DNA from 2 places in the Arthrobacter sp. 05T423 genome. Region 1 is predicted to be linked to the other one. Evidence: predicted binding sites of a transcription regulator. Region 1 holds the regulator's gene; the other holds the start of a gene.
What was found. The regulator HspR, encoded in region 1, represses chaperone genes until heat shock. The targets are predictions, from matches to a motif close to AAGTTGAGTCNNNNNGACTCAACTT.

Region 1 (7,750 bases):
CCCCGTCCACGCCAGTAGGGGCTTTGCCGCTGCGGAGAGCCTCTGTGATGCCGGCCGCCGGTCCTTCCGTGACGGCAGCGGCGAGCTGCGGCCGCTCCCGGGTCCAGACCGCCAGGTCATACAGGGATTTCTCCGCGCGGATGGGCTCGCTGTCGTAGCCGAGGAGGAAGACCTCCGCCGACGGGTCGCCCGGCCGGCGGACGACCCTGTCGTAGTAGCCCCGGAGCATGATCTCGCTGGTTGCGGCGATGGGAATGATGGACTGCACCGCGGTGTAGTAAGCGGCGCCGGCGTCCAGCAGCGCGGAAACGCCCTCCAGGAGTTCTCGAGCTGGACGGTCCGACGGCGGTTTGGCCGCCCAATACTTCACGAGCCCGCGGTACTTCGGGTGCGAATGTTCGCGCCAGCCCTTGATTCCCATGTTGGCCTTGCCCTGGGCCAGCGCGCGCATCGCCGTCAGCGACTTGCCCATGACCCGCCGCATTCCGGCGTTGCTGTAGTAGTAGTACGCGTAGCCGTTGACAGTGGGCAGGGAAACATCCCCGGGCCGCACCACGCTCTTGCCGAAGGCCTCGCCCAGCAGCGCGTTCAAGGACCTCACCACGGCACCGTCGATGAGGTCGGCGAACAGGGGCGACAACGGGTCCGGCAGCTGCTCCACGATGCTGGCCCGGAAGTACATTCCGTTCGGAAAGGGCAGCGGCCACTCCGTTGGCGCCTCAGCCGAGGGCTCAGGCAGGGCCGTGATTGGACGGGCCTGCAGGATGAAGAACTCCCCTGCTGCCTGCGCCCACTCGATGTCCTGGGGCGCCCCGAAATGCTGCGCGATGGCGGTTCCCTGGCGGGCCAGCGCCGCCGCCGCATCGTCGTCGAGCACCGGCTGCCGGCGCTTCTGTTCCGGCACCGGCTGCTCGGTGGTGCCGGTCCCGCCGTACACGGTCATCACGTCCTTGTCCGCCGTCCGGCGCTGCTCCACACGGCCCGAAGCGGAATCCACCACCACGTCGTCAGTGGAGACGGACCCACTCACCACCGACTCACCCAACCCCCAGGCTGCACTGATCACCACCTGGTCGCGGCGGCCGGTGGCGGGGTTGGCGGTGAACAGCACGCCGGCCGCCCCTGCATCGACCATCTGCTGGATCACCACTGCGAGGCGCACCGTTGCCGGATCAATGCCGTTCCGTGAGCGGTACGCCATGGCGCGGGCATTCCACAGCGACGCCCAGCAGTCGACGACGGCGGCAGCCACGGCGTCGGGCCCGGCGACGTTCAGATAGGTGTCCTGCTGGCCGGCGAAACTGGCCGAGGCGAGGTCCTCGGCGGTGGCCGATGACCTCACTGCCACGCGCGAGCGGTCCTTGCCGCCGTACCCTGCGCCGGACTCCGTGCCGGCGTCTCCGCCTGCTCCAGCCGGCGTCCACTGGCTCAGGCGGCCATAGGCCGCGCGGAGTTCAGCGCCAATTTCCTCGGGCAGCGTGCTCTCGGCGAACAGGGAGCGGATCTGCAGCGAGGCCGACTCGTAGTCGTCATTCGACGCGCCGGCGGGAAGGGCGGCGAGTTCGAGAATGCGGCCCGCGATCCCGTTGGCGTTGACGAAGTCCTGGTAGGCCGCGGTGGTGAGCACGAAGCCCGGCGGCACCGGAAAGCCGGCCCGGGCCAGCTCGCCGAGGTTGGCGCCCTTTCCACCAGCCTCGTCCAGGTCGCGGTGTCCCAGCTGGTCAAAGTCCTTGATGTAGGTCACGGCCCTGCGTCCCTTCTGCCCGGGACACGGCGAGTCCGGCCGCGGCATTGCGGCTGGTTACCCGGTTCCGGCGCTGCACCCTATTTTTGGCACTGCACCCTCATTTGGCAATGCACCCGGTTCTGGCAATGGGGATGGCTGGACGGGGGGCTACACGTCGCCGCGCGGCCGCCACACCACCACGGCCTGCGAACGGGGCCGGGGGCGCTGGCCGCGCGCCAGGCTCACCACATCTCCGGCAGCGCCGGCGGCGAAGATCCGGGATTCCAGTGACTCACGACGGCGGGCCAGTTCCTCGGTCAGTTCGCTGACCCGGTGCTGCAGGGCAGCCACCTGGTTTTCCAGCTCGAGGATGCGCTTGATCCCCTCCAGCGAGACGCCCTCATGGGACAGCCGCTGCACCTCGCGGAGCCGGTTCACGTCCCGCTGTGAGTACCGGCGGGACTTGCCCGGCGCCCGGCTGGGCGAGACGATGCCCAGCCGGTCGTACTGGCGGAGTGTCTGCGGGTGCATGTCGGCGAGCTCGGCGGCCACCGAGATGACAAAGATCGGCTGATCGAAGTTGATGTCCACGGCCGGCACCGGTCCCTAAAGCCGGGCTTTGGCTGCCAGGCCCTGGCGGACGTCCTCGCCGGTTGTGGCGGCGGCGAAGGCTTTCACGGCCTCCTCGGCTTCCTTGTTCAGGTTGCGCGGAACGGCGACGTCGATGGTCACCAGCAGGTCCCCGGTGGCCTTCGACGTCTTTACGCCGCGCCCCTTCACCCGGAGCGTGCGCCCCGACGGGGTGCCGGCGGGGACGCGGACCCGGACGTGTTCGCCGTCGATCGTGGGAACCTCAATTTCGGCACCCAAGGCAGCCTCCGGGAAGGTGACGGGCACGTGGATCCGGAGGTTGTCGCCGTCGCGTGTGTAAAAGTCATGGGTTTTGACGTTGACGGTGACCAGCAGGTCGCCGTTGCCCGCCGGACCGTACTGGCCCTTGCCGCGCACGCGCACCTTCTGGCCGTCCTTGATGCCCGGCGGCACGCGGACGTCGATGACCTCGCCGTCCGGTTCACGGAGCCCAATGGTGGTGCCGCGGATGGATCCGGCGAAGGAGATGCTGGTGCCCGCGGTCCGGTCAGCCCCCTTCTGCGGTGCGCGCTGGTAACCGGCGGAGCCGCCCCCGAAGCCGCCGCCGAACAGGTCGGCGAACTCGGGCGGAACACCGCCGGCGGTGCTGAACCCGCCGGAGTGGCGGCCGCCGGCGCCGGTGAACAGGCCGCCGAAGAGGTCCTCGAAGCCGCCGTTCGCCGTGCTTCCAGCACCGTGCGGGGCAAAGCGAGCGCCGCCGCCCATGGCCCGGATGGCGTCATACTGCTGCCGCTCATCAGGATCGGACAGCACGGAGTACGCCTCGGAGATGTCCTTGAACTTCTTCTCCGAAGCGGCATCCCCGGAGTTCGTGTCAGGGTGGTACTGCCGCGCGAGCTTCCGGTAAGCCTTCTTAATGTCAGCGTCGGAAGCGTCCTTGGCAACACCAAGGATCTTATAGAAGTCCTTGTCCACCCAGTCCTGGCTAGCCAATGGCGTTTCCTTTCAAAAATCTGAGCCGAAATGGCAGTTCACAGCAATGTGGTTGGCCAACACTGCTGCGAACTGCTATCTCGATGTGGGTAATGCTACGCAGGGACCGCGACGATGACTTGGGCCGCGCGGAGGACCCGGTCACCTGACTTGTAGCCGGAGCGGAGCACCTGGCTGACGGTGTCAACTTCGATGTCCTCGGCGGGCTGCTGGATGAGGGCCTCGTGGATGGTCGGATCGAACTCCACGCCGGTCTCATCGATGCGGCTCAGGCCATACGTCTTCAGCGCGTTCTCCAGCTTGGTGGCGATCGCTGCGAACGGGCCGTCCGCGAGGTCACCGTGCTGGCGGGCGGCGTCGACGTCGTCCAGCACCGGGAGCAGGGAGTTCAGGACGCCGATGACGGCCATCTCCCCTGCCACGGCGCGGTCGCGTTCGACGCGTTTGCGGTAGTTCACGTACTCGGCCTGCAGGCGGAGCAGGTCGTTCTTCAGCTCCGCGGCCGCGGCGGCCTCGGTGCCCTGCGCCACGGAATCCTCGGCGGGCACCTCCACCTGGTTGAGGATCTCCTCAGCCTGGGCGAGGGCGTCGCCGTCGGAATCCGCTGAAGCGCCGGCTCCCGAGGCAGAGGACTGGCCGCCCTCCGGATGCCGGGCCTCCCCGGTCACCGGGTCCACCTTGCGGTGGTCCCGGATGACCGGCTCGTCGCGCTTGCTGCCCTGGTCTCGGGAAGAGTTGTGCTCTTCTTCGTTACCGTGATGCGGCATGGTTACTTCTTCTCTTCTTCGTCGACGATCTCGGCGTCCACGATGTCCTCGTCAGCCTTGCCGTCGCCGGCTGCAGCACCTTCAGCACCCGCAGCGCCGGTGGCACCGTCCGGGGAACCGGCCTGGGCGTAGATGGCCTCGCCGAGCTTGGTCTGGGAAGCCTGCAGCTTCTCAAACGCGGTCTTGACGGCGGCGTCGTCGGTGCCTTCGAGGGCCTTCTTGAGGGCGTCGACGTCGGCCTGGACCTCGGTCTTGACCTCTTCAGGCAGCTTGTCGCTGTTGTCGGCGATCAGCTTGTCCACTGAGTAGGCGAGCTGCTCGGCGGTGTTGCGCGTGTCGGTGGCCTCGCGGCGGGCCTTGTCCTCGGCTGCGTGTTCCTCGGCATCCTTGACCATGCGGTCGATGTCTTCCTTGGAGAGCGCGGTGCCGCCGGTGATGGTCATGGACTGTTCCTTGCCGGTGCCCTTGTCCTTCGCGGAGACGTGGACGATGCCGTTGGCGTCGATGTCGAAGGTGACCTCGACCTGCGGGACGCCGCGCGGCGCCGGTGCGATGCCGGTCAGTTCGAACGTGCCCAGCGGCTTGTTGTCGCGGGTGAACTCACGCTCGCCCTGGAAGACCTGGATGGCCACGGACGGCTGGTTGTCATCAGCCGTGGTGAAGGTCTCGGACCGCTTGGTGGGGATGGCCGTGTTGCGCTCGATCAGGTGCGTCATGACACCGCCCTTGGTTTCGATGCCCAGTGACAGCGGGGTGACGTCGATCAGGAGAACGTCCTTGCGCTCACCCTTCAGCACACCGGCCTGCAGGGCTGCACCAACGGCCACAACCTCGTCCGGGTTGACGCCCTTGTTGGGCTCCTTGCCGCCGGCCAGTTCCTTCACGAGCTCGGAGACGGCGGGCATACGGGTGGAGCCGCCGACGAGCACGATGTGGTCGATGTCGGAAAGCTTGATGCCGGCTTCCTTGATGACGTCGTGGAACGGCTTCTTGGTGCGCTCGAGCAGGTCCTTGGTCAGGTCCTGGAACTTGGCACGGGTCAGCTGCTCGTCCAGGTGGACCGGGCCGTCCGGAGTGACGGAGAGGTACTGGAGCGAGACGTTGGTGCTGGTGGAGGAGGAGAGTTCCTTCTTGGCCTGCTCGGCAGCTTCACGGAGGCGCTGCAGGGCGATCTTGTCCTTGGACAGGTCGATGCCCTTGACCTTGAGCTGGTTCAGCAGGTAGTCGACGACGCGGTTGTCCCAGTCGTCGCCGCCGAGTCGGTTGTCACCGGCCGTGGCGCGCACCTGGATGGTGGAGAAGTCGTCCTCGTCCTTGCCGACTTCCAGCAGGGAGACGTCGAAGGTTCCGCCGCCGAGGTCGAAGACCAGGATGAGCTCGTCTTCCTTGCCCTTGTCCAGGCCGTAGGCCAGTGCGGCCGCGGTGGGCTCGTTGACGATGCGCAGGACGTTCAGGCCGGCGATCTCGCCGGCTTCCTTCGTGGCCTGGCGCTCCGCGTCGTTGAAGTAGGCGGGAACGGTGATCACAGCGTCGGTGACCTTTTCGCCGAGGTAGGACTCGGCGTCGTTCTTCAGCTTCATGAGGACACGGGCGGAGATTTCCTGGGCCGTGTACTTCTTGTCGTCGATGGGCACGGACCAGCCGGTGCCCATGTGGCGCTTGACGGAGGCGATGGTGCGGTCGATGTTGTTGACGGCCTGGCGCTTGGCGATTTCACCGACCAGCACTTCGCCGGACTTGGAGAACGCAACGACGGACGGCGTGGTGCGGCCACCCTCGGCGTTGGCAATAACGGTGGGCTCGCCACCTTCGAGAACGGAGACGACGGAGTTGGTGGTTCCGAGGTCGATACCTACTGCACGTGACATGTGTTGCTTCCTTCTTTCCGTGGAAACTTGGGGTCCGCCCACTTCCTTGAGCGATCTGCACTCAACTTTACTCAGCAGGAAACTTAAGTCAATCCAAAGTTGAGCCGATTACGCTCAACTTTGCCTTTCGCCACGCCTTCCGAATACGGAAAACCCCCGCTTATCCGCGAAAATCCGCGGATAAGCGGGAGTTCAAGTTGGAGCAGCAGGGGATTTCGCCCAGCGTGAACGTGCGCCTAGGCTCTCGAGGAGCTGCCGCCATCGTCGTTCCGGGGCTCGTCGACCCGGCCGTTCCGGAGCTCCTCCTTGAGTTCTGCGGCATCGCCGCCTTCGGGCGTGATCCCGGCAGCGCCGTAGTCGCCCTCCGGGTACTCACCCTCCTCATCCCCGGGCACCTCCTGGCCCACGGTGCCGGCGCGGCCATAGTCGCCTTCGGGGTACTCGCCTTCCTCCGACTCCGCGGGCGGCGCAACCGTCCCGGCGCCGCCGTAATCACCCGTGGCGTAATCACCCCTGGGCTCGGCGCTGGATTCCTGCCCGGCCACGCCGGCGTCGCCGTAGTCGCCTTCCACGTACTGGCCGCTGTCCCCCTCGAGTGCCGGATTCCTGGAGCTGCTGTGGGTCTTCCCCGCGGCGCCGGACTCACTGTTTTCGGTCATCGGTTGATCACTCCCTCGAAAGAACGGGGCGCACCTGGTCCGGGCGCAGTGGCAGTCTACTCAGCCGGCGCGGACAGCAACAGAGGACGGACAGCCGCCTCCTGCCGGGCGAATCCGGGCGAGCTACAGTCCGGCGAGCTCCGCCAGTACAGAGATGTGGTGCTCGAACAGTTCATCCGCCGCGGAAAAGGTGCCGGCGCCATACTGGCCGAACACTTCAAAGCTGACGGCTCCAAAGAGTGACGTCCACACGAGGGCGCCCCGGGCCAGCGGGGCGTCCGGTACCGCCACTTCCAGCTCGCGCCGGATTGCCTCGAGGTCGGCCGCCAGCGGTGCGGGCACCGCAGCCGCACCATGCCCGGCAAGCCGGCCGGCCCGGTGCGCGGCATCCAGAATCTGCACCAGGCGGATGACCACCCGCGTGCCGGGTGCCGTGGTCCGCTCCGCGGGAGCCCGATAACCCGGCACCGGACTGCCGAACAGGAGACCATAGCGCGCCGGCTCACGGAGCGCCCAAACGCGGACCGCGCGGGCCAGCCCAGCGAACCGGTCCCGGAACTCTGCCGCGGGGACGGACTCGACGGCCGCATCCACCGCGTCCCCGAGATCGTTGTAGGCATCCACGAGCAGGAGGGTCAGCAGCTCGTCACGGTTCCGGACGTATCGGTAGACGGCAGAGGAGACCACCCCCAAGTCACGTGCGACAGCGCGGAGCGAGAGTGCGGCGGCCCCATGTTCCGCCAGGTGTTGACGGCCCAGTCGGATGATGTCCGAGATGGTCTGTGCCCGGGCCCGTTCTCGGGGCGTGCGGATTTTCCCGTCGGCGGACGGCCCGGCAGCGGACGGAGGGGTGGCTGACTGGGGGCTGGCTGACATCAACCCAGCATGGCACGAATCAGAGCAGTGGCAACAATTGAGAGCAGCGCTCTTGACTTTGCGTCCAAGCGGCAGCATCCTTGATTCGAGAGCAGTGCTCTCAAAAACTATACGAGGCCCACCGGCCCGTCCGCGCGAAGGAGAACTTTCAATGTCCGGTCTTTATGTGGTCACCGGCGCCGGCCCCGTGGGCTGGACGGTGGCAGAACAACTGGCGGAGCGGGGCGAGCGGGTCCGGGTCCTCACCCGCTCCGGCGGCGGTCCCGACCA
Region 2 (7,750 bases), on a different contig from region 1:
TTTCGCCCGACCAGGCCGCGAAGTAGGCGGCTTCGGGATCCTGCTCGTTGACTTGGTAGAGTCCCACGCCGCCGGTTCCCACAGTGGCGAAGACGGTACCGGCGCCCTTGACCATGGCGCCGTCCGAGTCGGTGATGCAGCCTCCGAAGAAGGAGTCCGGCACCAGCACCGGGCAACCTTGGCCGTCGCCCAGTTGGTGGCTTCGCTGGTAAATGTGGTCGTGCCCGGTCAGCACCAGGTCCGCTTTCTTGTCGATGAGCAGGTTGGTGAAGTCGCGTCCGGCCTGGCAATCGTATTTACCCATGCTGAGGCACGGGGTGTGCATGCCGACGACGGTCCACGGGATCTTGCTGGACTTCGCGCCGTCCAGAGCGGCCGCCGTCCACCGCCATCGCTCGCTTCCGCTGGAGTAGTCCAGGGTGTTTCCGTCGTGGAACTTGATGCCCGGGGAAACCATGATGAAGCGCACCAGCGGATTCCGCTCCGGGTAGTCCGCGTACCACTGCGTGCCGTACTCGCCCTGAAGCCCGGGGAGCCTGTTGGGCAGGCAGTTCACGATGTTGGCGATGTCGCCGTCGTGGCCGTCACTCTCGTGGTTACCAGTGACCACCTGGTAGGGAAAGTCCCCGCCTAGCTTGCCGGTGACCATGTCGCAGAAATCCTGTTCGCGCCCGGCTTCGTAGGAGAAGTCCCCGAGGGCCAGGTTCAGCTCGGGGCGGAGGCTTCCGATCGCGTCCAGAACCTTCCGTGCTCCCGTGCTCAGGCCGACGTCGCCCTGGGCTGTGAAATGGACAGCGGCTGGATCCGCGGGAGAGGAAGGTCCCGTTGGGGAGGAGGGCGCCCCGGACGACGGCGGCGGCTGAGGCCCCGCTTGGCACGCGGTCAGCAGCGCCAGCGTGAGAACGGCGGCCGGGGTGATGCCGTACCAGCTCCACGGTTTCGACGGTCCAGTCATGATCCCTCACATCACACGGAACTGAGCCTGATGCCGCGGCAGGCTGGGGAACGGGAGTCACTACTACTAGGCCATCAGGGTAATGCCGGCAGCGCCGGCAGGCCATAGGCAGCCCTTCGACCTTTCCGGGTGACAGCTTTCGGTGGCCGGGATCCTGTCCACGTCGGACGTCCTCCCTGGCCCGAAAGCTCGCCTGGATCACCAGCGTCTGGGGCGTCACGGGTTCCTAAGGCCACATCCGGGGCCCAGCGGGCGGCGCTACATTCCCGGCAGATCCAAAGTCTCGTAGACCTGGATGCTGGCGCCGGGCATCATGAGGTGCGGGTGACCCTCGAGCAGTGCCAAAGCTCCGTCCATGTCCTCCGCCTGCAGGATGCCGTAGCCGCCCACGCTCGCACTCGTGTCCGAGGTCCCCGCCTGGCTGACCTCCTTGCCGGCGCCCAGCGGCTGGCCCATGTCCACGATGCCGCTTCCTGCCCTGGACGCCCACTCCATCCAGGCCTTCATGCCCTCCTGCGCGGCCTCGGGTGAGCTCTCCGCCATCTGCGATTGTGCCGACTGCGGTGCGTTGTAAAGAACTACGAACTTCTTCATTGCCGGTCCTGTCCTTGGAGTGCGGGTCTTGGTGGCGGCCGTCTCCACGGCACAGCCCTCGCGCCACAGGTTGATCCTAGGGGGATTCGGGCGGCGGCGATACAGTTCAAGGGCCACCGTTCACGAAAACCTTGCCAGCCCGGACGGGCATTTCGCTGTGGGAAAACTTGGCCGAAAAGACCTGAAAAGCAAAGTTGAGCGTAGTACACTCAACTTAGCTAACCGTCTTCGAAAGGAGCTCTCTTTGGACGTCAAATTCACCACCAAGAGCCAGGAGGCTCTCTCGGCTGCCGCCATGAACGCCTCCACGGCGGGTAACCCGCAGGTCGAGCCAGCCCACCTGCTCAAGGCGCTGATGGATCAGCGGGAGGGCGTCGCCGTCGCACTCCTGCGCGCCACCGGAGCGGACCCGGACGCTGCCAGCGTGCAGGCGAGTACCGCCATCAAGGCGCTGCCCGCCACCTCGGGCAGCTCGGTCCAGCAGGCCCAGCTGTCCAGGCCCTCCCTGCAGGCGATTCAGAACGCGCAGAACGAGGCTGACAAGCTGGGGGATTCCTTTGTCTCCACCGAGCATCTGCTGCTGGGCCTCTCGGCAGGAAGCGACGGCGTGGGCAGGCTGCTGCGCGATGCCGGCGCCTCCCACGAGGCGCTGGCGGCGGCCCTCCCGGGTGTCCGCGGCGACCGCAAGGTCAACTCGCCGGATCCCGAGAACACCTTCCAGGCACTGGAAAAGTTCGGCACCGACCTCACCGCAGTGGCACGTTCAGGGAAGCTCGATCCGGTCATTGGCCGTGACAGCGAGATCCGCCGCGTGATGCAGGTGCTCAGCCGGCGGACCAAAAACAACCCCGTGCTGATCGGCGAGCCCGGCGTGGGCAAGACCGCCGTCGTCGAGGGCCTGGCCCAGCGGATGGTCGCCGGCGACGTGCCGGAGAGCCTCCGCGGCAAGACCCTGATCGCCTTGGACCTGGCGTCCATGGTGGCCGGCGCCAAGTACCGCGGCGAGTTTGAGGAGCGGCTTAAGGCCGTCCTTGAGGAGATCAAGAACTCCGACGGCCGGATCGTCACGTTCATCGATGAACTGCATACCGTGGTGGGTGCCGGGGCCAGCGGTGAAAGCGCCATGGACGCCGGCAACATGCTCAAGCCGATGCTGGCCCGGGGCGAGCTCCGCCTGATCGGCGCCACCACCCTGGACGAATACCGCGAGAACATCGAAAAGGACCCCGCCCTGGAGCGGCGCTTCCAGCAGGTGTACGTCGGGGAGCCCAGCGTGGACGACACCATCGGCATCCTCCGGGGCCTGAAGGAACGGTACGAGGCCCACCACAAGGTCGCCATCGCCGACTCCGCGCTCGTGGCTGCCGCCACGCTGTCCAACCGCTACATTTCCGGCCGCCAGCTGCCGGACAAGGCGATCGACCTCGTGGACGAGGCCGCCTCCCGGCTGCGCATGGAAATCGACTCAGCCCCGGAGGAGATCGACCAGCTGCGCCGCGCCGTCGACCGGCTCACCATGGAGGAGCTGGCCCTGCAGGGCGAGACGGACGCCGCGTCCGTGGAGCGCCTTGCTGCCCTCCGGGCCGACATGGCAGACAAGAAGGAGCAGTTGGCTGGCCTGAAGGCCCGCTGGGAGGCGGAGAAGGCCGGCCTGAACCGCGTGGGTGACCTGAAGGCCAAGCTGGATGAGCTGCGGTCCACGGCGGACAAGGCCCAGCGCGAAGGTGACCTGGAAACCGCGTCCCGGATCCTCTACGGCGAAATTCCGGCGCTGGAGCGCGAACTGAGCGACGCCGCCGAGGCCGAGGCCGCCGTCACCGACAAGTCCGCCCTGATGGTTGCGGAGGAGGTCACCGCCACCGACATCGCCGAGGTCATCGCGGCGTGGACCGGCATTCCGGCCGGCCGCATGCTCCAGGGCGAGAGCCAGAAGCTGCTGCACATGGAGGGGGAACTCGGCAGGCGGCTGATCGGCCAGTCCAAGGCCGTCACCGCAGTGTCCGACGCCGTGCGCCGTGCCCGGGCGGGTATCAGCGACCCCAACCGGCCCACAGGCTCCTTCCTGTTCCTCGGCCCCACCGGCGTCGGCAAAACCGAGCTCGCCAAGGCGCTCGCGGACTTCCTGTTCGACGACGAACGCGCCATGGTTCGGATTGACATGTCCGAGTACAGCGAAAAGCACTCCGTGGCGCGCCTCGTCGGCGCTCCTCCGGGCTACGTCGGCTACGAGGAGGGTGGCCAGCTCACCGAGGCCGTCCGCCGCCGGCCGTACTCCGTGGTGCTGCTGGACGAGGTGGAGAAGGCCCACCCCGAGGTGTTCGACATCCTGCTGCAGGTGCTCGACGACGGCCGCCTCACCGACGGCCAGGGCCGCACCGTGGACTTCCGCAACGTGATCCTGGTGCTCACCTCCAACCTGGGCAGCCAGTTCCTCGTGGACCCGACGCTGGATGCGAACGCCAAGCGCAGCGCGGTGATGGCAACGGTGAACGCATCCTTCAAGCCGGAGTTCCTGAACCGGCTGGACGAGGTGGTGCTGTTCGATCCGCTGTCCGTCGACGAGCTCGCGCGCATCGTCGAGCTGCAGGTGGCGGAGCTGGCCAAGCGCCTCCATGAGCGGCGGCTCGCGCTCGAGGTCACCGAAGGCGCCCGCTCCTGGCTGGCGATGTCCGGCTTCGACTCCGCGTACGGCGCCCGGCCGCTGCGCCGCCTCGTGCAGCGCGAAATCGGCGACCGGCTGGCCAAGGCCATCCTGGCCGGTGAAATCGCCGACGGCGACACTGTCCTGGTGGACACCGCCGCGGACCTCGGAGAGCTCACCGTCGAAGGACTGGAAGCATTCTCAGGGCCCGACGGCGGAGCCCCCATGGGCAGCGGACTCACCGTCCGCCGCCGGGACTAGCGGGCCGGGAGTCCGTGGGGCAGAGGGCTAGGGCAACAGGCTTGCCTTGATGATGTTGCCGGCGGAGGTGACATAGCAGTCCACGCGGCGGTCACCCTTGGCCCAGCTGGCCGTGCTCGGGTAGGCGAGACGGTAGTTCAGGTTGTAGGCGTTGGATTTCTCCGTCAGGGGCGCCGCCTGGCACGTCTCCCTGGCCCTGGTCTTCATGGCGTCCCGGCCCGGGTATGCGTCACTGCCGGCGTAGTGGGTGACCGCCACCAGCTGGGCGGAATGGTCGGTGCTGCAGGCCACAACCGTGGACTTGGACGCTTCGGGGTCAAAGTCCTTGAAGCAGTCGCCTGCCCTGAAGTCCAGCGGGCTGACGCTGGCCAGCGGCAGGCTGGGCCGGGGCGATGCGACCGGCGGGGCGGGAGCAGGCCCCGCCGCAGCCGCGCCGGGCCTGGCCGCCTGCAGGGTGGCGCCGGCGAGAAGCGACGTCAGAAGCCACACAAGCAGGCCGCCCACCACAAGCAGCGCAGCGACGAAACCGGTCTTTAGCAGGGTTTGCCGGACCTCGGGTTGCGAGAGCCGGGAGCGGAGCAACCCGGCGAGGCGGGCGGCCCGCGCACCGAGGTTGGCCGTCTTCGACTCTGCCGGTCCACGATTGGCTGCTTCGGGCGCTGCCGGTTCGCGGTCGGCCAGCTTGGTCTGTGCCCGTTCGCTCGCGGCCGGCTCGGGCTGCACGGCGATGGTGCGGGCCGGCCCGCGCTCCCCGTCACGGATGGGATCGTTGTCATTCATATGGGGGCGGCACCCCTTTCCTGGCGTTGGCTCGGCGGTGGGCATCCGGCACTCTGCGTTTCCGCGGTGTGGCCCTGCGGCCAATTGCCGGATCCCCATGCCCGCTTAATTCAGTCGTTCAGGAGACTCTATCGAACAAAAAAATCCTGCGGGCCCCGGATTGTCGCGGAGAAGTGGGCCCCGACAGCCTCCGGAGGCTCCCTGGCGAGCAGATGCCGCCGAAAGCATGTAATCTAGGGGTACGACAAATTGACCAAACATTCCGGGGCCTCACCGATCGCCAAAGGTGACCACCTCCGGTCCAAGTACAAAAGGGGGTCACGCCATGGGGCGCGGCCGTCAAAAGGCAAAAGCTACCAAGCAGGCTCGGGACATCAAGTACTACTCCCCGAACACCGATTATTCGGCTCTACAGCGAGAGCTCACGGGTCCGGGAAGTCGTACCACGAGCCATTTCGCGAATGAACCGGTCGAACCGGACTATTCAGCCTACGTGGATAAGTACGCGGACGATTTGGATGAAGACGACGACGAGGTAGACAGCCGTCGTATCGGTTAGTCGTTCCCGCTGAACTGCCGGAAGGCAGTCGGTTGCATGCCGCCGTCGTACACCTCCCGGGCATTTCCCGCATTCGGGTTACCGCTCCGGGTGTCGCCACAATTATCAAGGCCCTTTGGGCGTGCCAGTCTTTGGCGTGCCCAAGGGGCCTATTGTGTTGGCCGCGGGCTGCCCCTTGGAAACCGCACCTCTTAGAATCCGTACCTCTTAGAATCCGCACCCCTGACGAACTAGGCTGGAAAGAATTCAGCCTACGAAAGGGTACCGACGCATGGTGCAACGCAGCGGGTACAGCCCCGGGGAGCTCTGCTGGGCGGACGTCCAGACGCCTGACGTGGCCGCGGCCAAGGCTTTCTACTCCGCCGTCTTCGGGTGGCGCTTCGAGGACCTTCCCACTCCGGACGGCCGCAGCTACGCGAAGGCATTCCTGGATGACGACCTCGTAGCGACGGTGGCGCCGCAGCCGCAGCCGGGCGGTTCACAGCGGCCCGCGCGGTGGAACATCTACTTCGCCGCGGACGACGCCCGGTCCACCGCAGAAGAAGCCCGGCATGCAGGCGGCACGGTGCAGTTCGGACCGGAGGAGATTGCGGACACGGGCACCATGGTGTTCGTGGAACCGCCCGGCGGCGGCGCCACCGGCATCTGGCAGGCGGGAACCCACCCGGGCAGCGGGCGGCATAACGAGCCCGGCGCGTTCGCCTGGGCCGAACTGGTCACGCCCGAGCCGCAGGCCGCCGTCGGATTTTTCCAGCAGCTGTTCAGGCACGAGGTGACGGAATACCCGCAAGACGACGGCGGAACATACACCACGCTGCTGGTGAACGGCACGGAGGTGGCTGGAATCGCCCCCGCACCCGAGGAGGACGAGGATGACGACGGCGGCAGCCGGGGCTGGCAGGTCTACTTCGGCGTCTCCAGCGTCAAGGAAGCAGTCCTCTCGGCCGTGGCCGCCGGCGCCGAGGTGCTGGTGGAGCCGGAGTTCGAGGACGACGGCGGCACAATCGCCACGCTGAAGGACCCGCAGGGCGGCGTGTTCAGCGTGCTGGAGGTCTAGCCTTAAACGCCGAGTCCCCTGTACCTGCTGTGATACGGCAGGTACAGGGGACTCGTTGCGTTGGGCCCACGCCGGGAGGGTTCCCTGGCCGAGCTCGCGTGGCGAGGGGGCGGGTGGGGATTACGCGTAGGCGTTGACCAGTTGGACGGCGCCGCCGTCCACGCCCTTGGCGCCCTGCACGTAGTCCGGACCGGTCTTGATCACGGCGTCGGAGTCGGCGCTGACGGAACCCATGATCCAGGACGGCAGGCCGCGCTCGTTCAGGCGGGCCACGGCGGCGTCGGCGGCCTCTGCGGACACCACGGCCACCATGCCGACGCCGAGGTTCAGCGTGCGCTCCAGGTCGGGCAGCGGGACGCGGCCCAGTTCGGAAACGAGCTTGAAGATGGCGGGCAGCTCCCAGGTGGAGCGGTCAACCGTGGCCACGAGGCCCTGTGGGAGGACACGGGCCAGGTTGGCGGCGAGCCCGCCGCCGGTGACGTGGCTGAAGCCGTGCACGGCCTTCCCGGCGGTGACGGGGAAGGCCCGTGCCAGGTCCAGGCAGTCGGCGGCGTAGACGCGGGTGGGCTCCAGCAGTTCCTCGCCCAGCGTACGGCCGAGTTCGGAAACCTGGCGGTCCAGGGCCCAGCCGGCGTGGTTGATGACGCGGCGCACCAGGGAGTAGCCGTTGGAGTGGAGGCCCGAGGAAGCCATGCCGATCACCACGTCGCCGGCACGGACGCGGTCCGGTCCGAGCAGCGCGTCTGCTTCCACAACGCCGGTGGCGGCGCCGGCGACATCGTACTCGTGCTCGCCCAGCAGGCCGGGGTGCTCGGCGGTTTCGCCGCCAACCAGCGCGGTACCGGCCACGGAGCAGGCAGCAGCGATGCCGCGGACGATGTCTGCGATGCGCTCCGGAACCAC

Region 2: the regulator HspR is predicted to act here: its motif matches at 1,741-1,765, upstream of clpB (ATP-dependent chaperone ClpB).

Annotation. Positions count from the first base shown of each region.
Region 1 covers NZ_JBFTLC010000021.1:75,307-83,056, reverse strand. The annotation lists gene AC1DFE_RS15620 (PEP/pyruvate-binding domain-containing protein) at 1-1,744, opposite strand, end outside; gene AC1DFE_RS15615 (heat shock protein transcriptional repressor HspR) at 1,895-2,317, opposite strand; gene AC1DFE_RS15610 (DnaJ C-terminal domain-containing protein) at 2,333-3,310, opposite strand; gene AC1DFE_RS15605 (nucleotide exchange factor GrpE) at 3,406-4,077, opposite strand; gene dnaK (molecular chaperone DnaK) at 4,080-5,945, opposite strand; gene AC1DFE_RS15595 (hypothetical protein) at 6,182-6,604, opposite strand; gene AC1DFE_RS15590 (TetR/AcrR family transcriptional regulator) at 6,728-7,480, opposite strand; gene AC1DFE_RS15585 (NAD-dependent epimerase/dehydratase family protein) at 7,632-7,750, shown strand, end outside.
Region 2 covers NZ_JBFTLC010000019.1:13,127-20,876, reverse strand. The annotation lists gene AC1DFE_RS14575 (metallophosphoesterase) at 1-955, opposite strand, end outside; gene AC1DFE_RS14570 (YciI family protein) at 1,214-1,549, opposite strand; gene clpB (ATP-dependent chaperone ClpB) at 1,794-4,451, shown strand; gene AC1DFE_RS14560 (septum formation family protein) at 4,479-5,231, opposite strand; gene AC1DFE_RS14555 (DUF3073 domain-containing protein) at 5,557-5,790, shown strand; gene AC1DFE_RS14550 (VOC family protein) at 6,062-6,847, shown strand; gene purM (phosphoribosylformylglycinamidine cyclo-ligase) at 6,968-7,750, opposite strand, start outside.